DNA from 2 places in the Streptomyces tirandamycinicus genome. Region 2 is predicted to be linked to the other one. Evidence: riboswitches for the same ligand, from Rfam matches in the RefSeq annotation. Region 2 holds a riboswitch; the other holds the start of a gene.
The links. A riboswitch is a leader RNA that binds a small molecule or an ion and turns the genes downstream of it on or off. The one in region 2 is predicted to bind glycine.
Positions count from the first base shown of each region.

Region 1: it holds a riboswitch for glycine, as region 2 does, so the genes downstream of both, gcvT (glycine cleavage system aminomethyltransferase GcvT) here and gcvP (aminomethyl-transferring glycine dehydrogenase) in region 2, are expected to answer to the same signal.

Region 1 is NZ_CP029188.1:4,836,556-4,841,306, reverse strand. It holds gene DDW44_RS21465 (enhanced serine sensitivity protein SseB) at 1-57, opposite strand, end outside; gene DDW44_RS21460 (AAA family ATPase) at 186-887, opposite strand; glycine riboswitch at 1,019-1,116, shown strand; gene gcvT (glycine cleavage system aminomethyltransferase GcvT) at 1,277-2,392, shown strand; gene gcvH (glycine cleavage system protein GcvH) at 2,448-2,822, shown strand; gene glyA (serine hydroxymethyltransferase) at 2,850-4,109, shown strand; gene DDW44_RS21440 (L-serine ammonia-lyase) at 4,303-4,751, shown strand, end outside.
Region 2 is NZ_CP029188.1:2,463,754-2,468,504, forward strand. It holds gene gcvP (aminomethyl-transferring glycine dehydrogenase) at 1-783, opposite strand, end outside; glycine riboswitch at 961-1,056, opposite strand; partial or broken gene DDW44_RS33515 (PRC-barrel domain-containing protein) at 1,246-1,317, shown strand; gene DDW44_RS10885 (DNA polymerase IV) at 1,464-2,972, opposite strand; gene DDW44_RS10890 (MerR family transcriptional regulator) at 3,037-3,636, opposite strand; gene DDW44_RS10895 (bifunctional nuclease family protein) at 3,863-4,336, opposite strand; gene ftsR (transcriptional regulator FtsR) at 4,412-4,751, opposite strand, start outside.

The sequences.
Region 1 (4,751 bases), 2.4 Mb from region 2:
CCCGACCGATGCGGCCAGCACCTCTTCGAGCTCATTGGCGGGCCATGTCGTGTCCACTGCGATCCCTGCTTCCCCCGCCGACCCGGACAGGCCGGCCGCGACGTCCTGCGCAGCAGGGTAGCGGCCGCGGCGGGGGTGGCGCGGGCCCGGACCCACCATGCGGCCGCGCGCTCTCCGGCCCGTCGTCAGGGCTGCTCGGCGAAGCCGATCCGGGTCAGCGCGGAGGCCGCGGCGCGGTCGAGCAGGGTCGCGGAGGCGCAGCCCGCGGGGAGGTGGCCGCGCTCGACGGCCCGGAGGATGCGGGAGACCGCTCGGCGGTGGCGCGCGAAGGCGTAGCCGGAGACGCCGCGGCCGCGCTCCCGCTGGCCCGCGCGGGCGGTCTCGGGTGTGACGTCCAGCAGGAGCAGATGGAGCTCGCAGCCCCGCCTGCGTGCCTCGCGGGCCAGCCAGCGGCGGACCCACGACTGGGTACCGCAGTCGTGCACGATCACGCTCTCCCCGGAGCGCAGCGCCCGCCGCAGCCCCGCGTAGTGGGCGAGGCGCACGAGCGGGCGGTAGACGGCGTACGGCACGGCGCGGGGCATCCGCCGGTCCCAGCGGTCCCGGGTGTCCTGGGAGTCGATCCCGCCGCCCTCGGCCGCCCGCCGGATGAGCGTGGACTTGCCGCTGCCGGGCAGCCCGGAGATCACGACCAGGTCGCCGCGGCGGAAGGCCAGGGCGCGCGGGCCGTGCCCCTGCCGTTCCCGCAGGTCGCGTACGAGGGGCGGGGCCGTGGTGAGGCCGATCGGCAGGCCGCGCCCGGCGGCCCCGGCGGCTCGCGCGGGGAATCGGGGCCGTGCGGGCACCCCTGCGGTCGCCGGATACGCACCGGGCTGCTGCAACGTCATCAGCTCACTCTCCCCCTGTCGGGTCTCCAGACCCTGCCCAAGAAGCCTAAAGAAAAGGTAATGGCCACCAAGTGATTTGCCGACGCGAGCACCCGTGCAATGATGTCCGCGCAAACTGCATACCGGCCGCTTGAATCCGCGCGGGAGAGTCCCGGCCACTCTGTGGGCCGGGCGCCGAAGGAGCAAGTCCCTCCCTTGAATCTCTCAGGCCCCGTACCGCGCGCGACGAGGCAGATCTGAAAAGCGGACCGCAGCTCCTGCGGTTCCACCCAAGGTGCAAGTCACGCCCTCCGCGTACGTCGGCTACGTGTGGTCGTGACGAACCTCTCAGGTTTCGATGACAGATGGGGAGGATCGTCCTCGCCAGTCATGCCCTGGGAGCCCCATCCATGAGCAACGCCCCCCGTCTCACCGCCCTCGACGCCCTGCATCGCTCGCTGGGCGCGACCATGACCGATTTTGCGGGCTGGGACATGCCGCTGCGGTATACGAGCGAGCGCGACGAGCACCACGCCGTCCGGACGAAGGCCGGTCTCTTCGACCTCTCCCACATGGGCGAGATCAGCGTCACCGGGCCGCAGGCCGCCGCGCTGCTGGACTACGCGCTGGTCGGCAACATCGGCGGCGTCGCCACCGGCCGCGCCCGCTACACGATGATCTGCCGGGAGGACGGCGGCATCCTCGACGACCTGATCGTCTACCGCCTCGGCGACACGGAGTACATGGTCGTCGCCAACGCCTCCAACGCGCAGACCGTCCTCGACGCCCTCACGGAGCGTGCCGAGGGCTTCGACGCCGCCGTACGCGACGACCGTGACGCATATGCGCTCATCGCCGTACAGGGCCCCGCGTCACCGGGCATCCTCGGCTCGCTCACCGACGCCGACCTGGACGGACTGAAGTACTACGCCGGCCTCCCCGGCACCGTCGCCGGCGTCCCGGCGCTGATCGCCCGCACCGGCTACACCGGCGAGGACGGATTCGAACTGTTCGTCGAGCCCCGGCACGCGGAGACGCTGTGGCAGGCGCTGACCGAGGCCGGCGCCCCGGCCGGGCTGGTGCCCTGCGGCCTGTCCTGCCGCGACACGCTGCGCCTGGAGGCGGGCATGCCGCTGTACGGGCACGAGCTGACCACGTCGCTCACCCCCTTCGACGCCGGTCTCGGCCGGGTCGTGAAGTTCGAGAAGGAGGGCGACTTCGTCGGCCGCAAGGCCCTGGAGGCCGCCGCGGAGCGTGCCGCCACGAACCCGCCCCGCAAGCTGGTCGGCCTGGTCGCCCAGGGCCGCCGGGTGCCGCGGGCCGGGATGTCCGTGGTCGCCGGTGGCGAGGCCGTCGGCGAGGTGACCTCCGGCGCCCCTTCGCCGACCCTGGGCAAGCCGCTCGCCATGGCCTACGTGGACGCCGCGCACGCCGCGCCCGGCACCGAGGGCGTCGGCGTCGACATCCGCGGTACCCATGAGCCGTACGAAGTCGTGGCGCTCCCCTTCTACAAGCGCCAGAAGTAGCCACTCCGGCATCCCCCATCAGCAGCACGTCCCCGCGTACAGGAGAATTCAGGTCATGAGCAACCCCCAGCAGCTGCGGTACAGCAAGGAGCACGAGTGGCTGTCGGCCGCCGAGGACGGCGTCTCGACGGTCGGCATCACGGAGCACGCGGCGAACGCCCTGGGCGACGTCGTGTACGTCCAGCTCCCGGAGGTCGGCGACACGGTGACCGCGGGCGAGACCTGCGGCGAGCTGGAGTCGACCAAGTCGGTCAGCGATCTGTACTCCCCGGTGACGGGTGAGGTCGTCGAGGCCAACCAGGACGTCGTGGACGACCCGTCGCTGGTGAACTCCGCCCCCTTCGAGCGCGGCTGGCTGTTCAAGGTGCGGGTCGCACAGGAGCCGGAGGACCTGCTCTCCGCCGCCGAGTACACCGACTTCGCCAGCTGAGCAGGACCCGACCCTAGGGATAGCAAGATGTCGCTTCTCAACACCCCTCTCCACGAGCTCGACCCGGATGTCGCCGCCGCCGTCGACGCCGAGCTCCACCGCCAGCAGTCCACCCTGGAAATGATCGCGTCGGAGAACTTCGCCCCGGTCGCGGTCATGGAGGCGCAGGGCTCCGTCCTGACCAACAAGTACGCCGAGGGCTACCCCGGCCGCCGCTACTACGGCGGCTGCGAGCACGTCGACGTGGTCGAGCAGATCGCCATCGACCGCATCAAGGAGCTGTTCGGCGCCGAGCACGCGAACGTGCAGCCGCACTCGGGCGCCCAGGCCAACGCGGCGGCGATGTTCGCCCTGCTGAAGCCGGGCGACACGATCATGGGCCTGAACCTCGCGCACGGCGGGCACCTGACCCACGGCATGAAGATCAACTTCTCCGGCAAGCTCTACAACGTGGTCGCCTACCACGTCGACGACGCCACCGGCCAGGTCGACATGGCCGAGGTGGAGCGGCTCGCCAAGGAGTCCAAGCCGAGGCTGATCGTCGCCGGCTGGTCGGCGTACCCGCGTCAGCTGGACTTCGCCGCGTTCCGCCGGATCGCGGACGAGGTCGGCGCGTACCTGATGGTCGACATGGCCCACTTCGCGGGCCTGGTGGCCGCCGGGCTGCACCCGAACCCGGTGCCGCACGCCCATGTCGTGACCACGACCACCCACAAGACGCTCGGCGGGCCGCGCGGCGGAGTGATCCTCTGCACCGCCGAGCTCGCCAAGAAGATCAACTCCGCGGTCTTCCCCGGCCAGCAGGGCGGCCCGCTGGAGCATGTGATCGCCGCCAAGGCGGTCTCCTTCAAGGTCGCGGCCTCGGAGGAGTTCAAGGAGCGCCAGCAGCGCACCCTGGACGGCGCGAAGATCATCGCCGAGCGCCTGGTCCAGGACGACGTCAGGCAGGCCGGGGTCTCCGTGCTGTCCGGCGGCACGGACGTGCACCTGGTGCTGGTGGACCTGCGGCACTCGGAGCTGGACGGCCAGCAGGCCGAGGACCGGCTCCACGAGGTCGGCATCACCGTCAACCGCAACGCCGTCCCGAACGACCCGCGCCCCCCGATGGTCACCTCCGGCCTGCGGATCGGTACCCCGGCGCTCGCCACCCGCGGCTTCCAGGCCGAGGACTTCCGCGAGGTCGCCGACGTCATCGCCGAGGTGCTCAAGCCCTCGTACGATGCGCAGGCCCTCAAGGGACGCGTCTCGGCACTCGCCGCGAAGCACCCCCTTTACCCTGGTCTGTAAGCAGACCTGAGCGCGACCGGCGGGGCACCGCGCACACCGGACGGTGCGTGCGGTGCCCCGCACCGTGCACCCGGCGCGCACCCCCGCGCCTCCCTGCCCCGGCCCCACGGCCGGGGGTCCGGCCCGCGGCGCAGCCGCACTGGGACACCGCGTCCCCCGGGAAAGCACAGCCATCCCACAAGGAGTACCACCCGTGGCCATCTCGGTCTTCGACCTGTTCTCGATCGGCATCGGGCCGTCCAGCTCCCACACCGTCGGCCCGATGAGGGCGGCGGGCATGTTCGCCCGCCGGCTCAAGAACGAGGGCGTGCTGGCCCACACCGCGGCGATACGCGCGGAGCTGTACGGCTCCCTCGGTGCGACCGGGCACGGCCACGGCACCCCCAAGGCCGTCCTGCTGGGCCTGGAGGGCAGCTCGCCCCGCACGGTCGACGTCGAGACCGCCGACGACGAGGTCGAGCGGATCAAGAGCGACCGGCGGATCAGGCTCCTCGGCGCGCACGAGATCGCCTTCGACTTCGACCGGGACCTGGTCCTGCACCGCCGCAAGGCGCTCCCGTACCACGCGAACGGCATGACCCTGTGGGCGTACGACGCCGAGGGCGGCACGCTGCTGGAGAAGACGTACTACTCGGTGGGCGG
Region 2 (4,751 bases):
GAGCAGGGTCAGCGCCAGCAGGTCGGCGGCGACGGTGACGATCGCGCCGAGCTCGTGCGCCTGGTCGATGACCGGCTTGATGTCGCGGACGGCACCGGAGGCGCCCGGGTACTGGAGCAGGACGCCGAAGACGCCGCGCTCGGCGATCTCCGCGGGGATGCCTTCGCCGAGGTCGGCCACGACGACCTCGACGCCGGTCGGCTCGGCCCGGGTCTCGATCACGGCGATGGTCTGCGGCAGTGCGTCGGCGTCGACCAGGAAGACGCCGTTCTTGACCTTGCCGATGCGCCGGGACAGCGCCATGGCCTCCGCGGCTGCGGTGCCCTCGTCGAGCAGCGAGGCGCCGGAGGTGGGCAGCCCGGTCAGGTCGGCGACCATGGTCTGGAAGTTGAGCAGCGCCTCCAGACGGCCCTGCGAGATCTCCGGCTGGTACGGCGTGTACGCCGTGTACCAGGCCGGGTTCTCCATCACGTTCCGCAGGACGACCGGCGGGGTGAAGGTCCCGTAGTAGCCGAGGCCGATCATCGGGGCGAGCACCTGGTTGCGGTCGGCGAGGCCGCGCAGCTCGGCGAGCACCTCGGCCTCGGTACGGGCGCCGGGCAGCCCCAGGGCCCCGGCGCTCTTGATCACGTCCGGCACGGCGGCGGCGGTCAGCTCGTCCAGCGAGCCGTAGCCGACCTGCGCCAGCATCTTCGCCTGGGCCTCGGTGTCGGGGCCGATGTGGCGCTGCTCGAAGGGGGTGCCTCGCTCCAGTCGGGAGAGCGGAATGCGGTTGGCGGTCATTGCGGAGGCCTCCTGGTCGTGACGACCTGCGAGGGGCACCACGGCGCGGGTGCCCGGACGGCCTCCCCCTCTGTCATCTCAACCTGAGAGCTTCACCGGCGCGCCCTCGGGCGCGCCGGCTTTCACCGTCGGTGAGAGCGGATGCCGTCCGACGCCCGCCCTGCTTTCCAGAGTGACCTCGTCCGTGCGGTACAGGGGCCTGAGAGATTCCGGGGAGGATTTGCTCCTTCGGCGGCTCCGGCTTTCACCGGGGCGCTCTCCCGCACGGGGTCAGCAGCCGCTGCCAGCGTACCAGCGCGGTCTCACCGGGGACTTTCGAGTGGACGACGCCCGGGATGTGCACTTTCGTAGTGTGCAGCGAACCCGCGCGACCTGCTTGGAGGGACCGTGCAGACCGACATCGATCCGCGCAGCCTGATCGGCCGCAAGGCGTTCGACCGCAACGGCACCAGGATCGGGACCGTGGACGAGGTGTACCTCGACGACGCGACGGGCGTCCCCGAATGGGCGGCCGTACGGACCGGGCTGTTCAGCCGGGACGCGTTCGTCCCCCTCGAGCCCAGCGAGCTCGAGGGCGACGGCCTCCACATACCGTTCGAGCGCGCTCTGATCAAGGATGCGCCCGACTTCGGGGTCGGCCGCCATCTCTCCCCCGAGCAGGAGCTGCAGCTCTACCACCACTACGGTCTCGACCTGCCGTCACCGCCGGAGCGGCCCACCGCCTCGCCGGCCCCCGGCGGCGAGGGGGACGGCCCCGACTCGGGCACCGGGTCCGCCGGGGACCGCGGCCTCGGGCGGCCCGCGGGCCCTGACGACTGACCCTCCGGCGGCCGCACCAGCGGCAGCGGGTCCGAAGGCTCCAGACCGGGGTCGTCCACGGCGAACGTGCGCACCCGGCCCGGCAGGGCCGACCACGGTTCCTCGAAGCGGACGGTGACCCTCCCCAGTCCGCTGCCCTGCACCCATCCGGCGCCGTGGTCGGCATGCCGGACGTCCTGGCCGGCGGCCCAGCGCCGCACGGCACCCGGGGCGGCCTCCCGGTCCGGCGGCCGGTCCTCCGCCGGCGCCTGCCGCCGGGACGGCTCCGCCGCCGGGTCCCCCTCGGGCCGGTCCCCCGCCGCGGCCTGGGCGAAGAGATCCTCCTGCGTGTAGTCGGCGAGGCCGCTCACGCCCACGCCGAGCAGCCGCACCCCGCCCGTGGTGTCCACCGCGTCCAGCAGTCTCGTCGCCGCCTCCCGCACCACCGCGGGATCGTCGGTGGGCCCGCGCAGCGTCTCCGACCTGGTCAGCGTCGAGAAGTCGAACCGCCGCACCTTCAGCACGATCGTCCGCCCCGAGTGCCCGGAGGCGCGCAGCCGGTGCACACAGCGGTCCGCGAGCCGCTCCACCTCGGTCCGGATGCGGACCCGGTCGTGCAGGTCCACGTCGAAGGTGTCCTCCACCGACACGGACTTGGCGTCCCGCTCCGCGACCACCGGGCGGTCGTCCCGGCCCATCGCCATACGGAAGATCGCACCCCCGTGCGCCTTGCCCAGCAGCCTGACGAGCTCGTCCTCGCCCGCCTCGGCCAGATCCGCCACCGTGGTCATGCCCGCCCGCCGCAGATGCTCCCCCGTCGCCGGCCCCACCCCCGGCAGCGTCCGCACCGGCATCGGCCCCAGCAGCTCCCGCTCGGTGCCCGGCTCGATGAGCACCAGCCCGTCCGGCTTGGCCTGCTCGGAGGCGATCTTCGCCAGCATCTTGGATCCCGCCAGTCCCACCGAACCCGTCAGCCCGGTGGCCGCCAGGATGTCCCTGCGCAGCCGCTCACCGGCCTCCCGGGCCGAGCGGGAGTCGTCGGCCGCCCCACCCGCCTCCAGGTCCACGAAGGCCTCGTCCAGGCTCAGCGGCTCCACCAGCGGTGAGAGCAGGCCCAGCAGCTCCATCACCTGGTCGCTCACCGTCCGGTAGAGCGAGAAGCGCGGCACCAGGTAGGCGGCGTTCGGGCACAGCCTTCGCGCCTGCGCCATGGGCATCGCGGAGTGCACACCGAACCGTCTGGCCTCGTACGAGGCGGTGGCGACCACGCCGCGCGGCCCCAGACCGCCGACGACGACCGGCTTGCCGCGCAGACTCGGCTTCGCCGCCTGCTCCGCGGCGGCGAAGAACGCATCCATGTCCAGATGCAGGATGGTGGGCGCGGGTCTCACGGCTTCGATGCTGCCCTACCGCACCGACAATCGCCCGCACAGACGTACGAGCCGCTCGGAGGGTTCAGCCGGCGCGCTCGCGGCGGCGCCTGGCCAGCTCGTCGCCCGGGTCGTGGCCGATCAGCGTCTCACCGGTGTCGATACGCTCCCCGTGCAGCTGCGAGAGCGCCGCCTCGACGTCCCGCCACACCACCCCGACGGCGATCCCGAACACGCCCTGCCCGCCCTGGAGGAGGTCCACGACCTCGTCCGGCGACGAGCACTCGTACACCGTCGCGCCGTCGCTCATCAGGGTCATCCGCTCGAGGTCCGCGAAGCCGCGGGCCCGCAGATGCCGCACCGCCGCCCGGATGTTCTGCAGGGCGACCCCGGTGTCCAGGAAACGCTTGACGATCTTGAGGACGACGACGTCCCGAAAGCTGTAGAGCCGCTGGGTGCCCGAGCCGTGGGCGGGTCGCACACTGGGTTCGACCAGACCGGTGCGCGCCCAGTAGTCGAGCTGCCGGTAGGTGATGCCCGCCGCCGCGCACGCGGTAGGCCCCCGGTAGCCCACGGTCTCGGGCGTCGCATCGGCCGGCGCACCGTCGTGAAGCGCATACGTCAGGCCCTCCACGGGACCGCGCCCGTGCGAACCCGCTGCCGTACCGTCGCCGCTGCTTCTCACGCCGACCTCCGTCCTTGACCTGCCTTCTCGACGGTAGGGAGTCGCCCGGGGCGCGTCAACGATCGCCACACTCGGCACGCCGAGTGATAATCACCCTGAGAGTGGTTTTGCGTGCCCCATTTCGGGGAAATTGTGGCCGGATGGCCCGCGGAGTACCGTTTCGGCCACGCCCACGGTCCGGGCGCGACGCCGCGCGTGGGCACGGCTCGCGGCACCGGCCCACACGTCACTGGCTGCTGGAGCCGAAGTCCTCCGGCGAGATCTGGTCGAGGAACTCGCGGAACTTCTCGACCTCGTCCTCCTGCTCGTCCGGGATCGCGATGCCGGCGTCGTCCAGCACGCCGTCGCTGCCGTAGATCGGCGTACCGGTGCGCAGCGCCAGCGCTATGGCGTCGGACGGCCTGGCGCTGACCTCCACGCCACTGGCGAAGACCAGCTCCGCGTAGAAGACGCCCTCCCGCAGGTCGGTGATCCGCACCTCGGTGAGCTCCTGCCCGACGGCCTCCAGGACGTCCTTGAACAGGTCGTGGGTGAGCGGCCTGGCCGGTGCCATCCCCTGCTGCGCGAAGGCGATCGCGGTCGCCTCACCCGGTCCGATCCAGATGGGGAGGTACCGATCGCCTCCCACTTCGCGCAGGAGCACGATCGGCTGGTTGGAGGGCATTTCCACCCGGACACCCACAACGTCGAGCTCGTTCACACAGCAACCCTAGGACGTGCCCGGCAGGTTTGGGTAGTCGGGTTCCGCCGAGATCGGTGCGAGTCCGCCCCGCCTTCAGGGCAGACGTACCCCCAGCGCCGTCTGCACCAGCGCCGAGTGCAGCCTGACGGAGAGCGCCGCCAGCTCCTTCGCGGTCGCCTCGGCATGCGCTCTGGTCTGCGGGTTGCGGTGCCGGCGAAGCGGTGCGACCACTTGTTCGACCAGACCCGCCTCACGGTCGGCGGCAGCCTTCATCGCCCGCAGATGCCTCGGCTCCAGGCCGAATCTGCCCAGGTCGGCGATCAGTCTGGCCACCGTCACGGACTCGGCTTCGTAGGAGGAGTCCGCCGAAGGAGTGATCAGACCGTAGGCCTCCCACTCGCCGAGCTTCTCCTCGGTGACCTCCGCGGCCGCG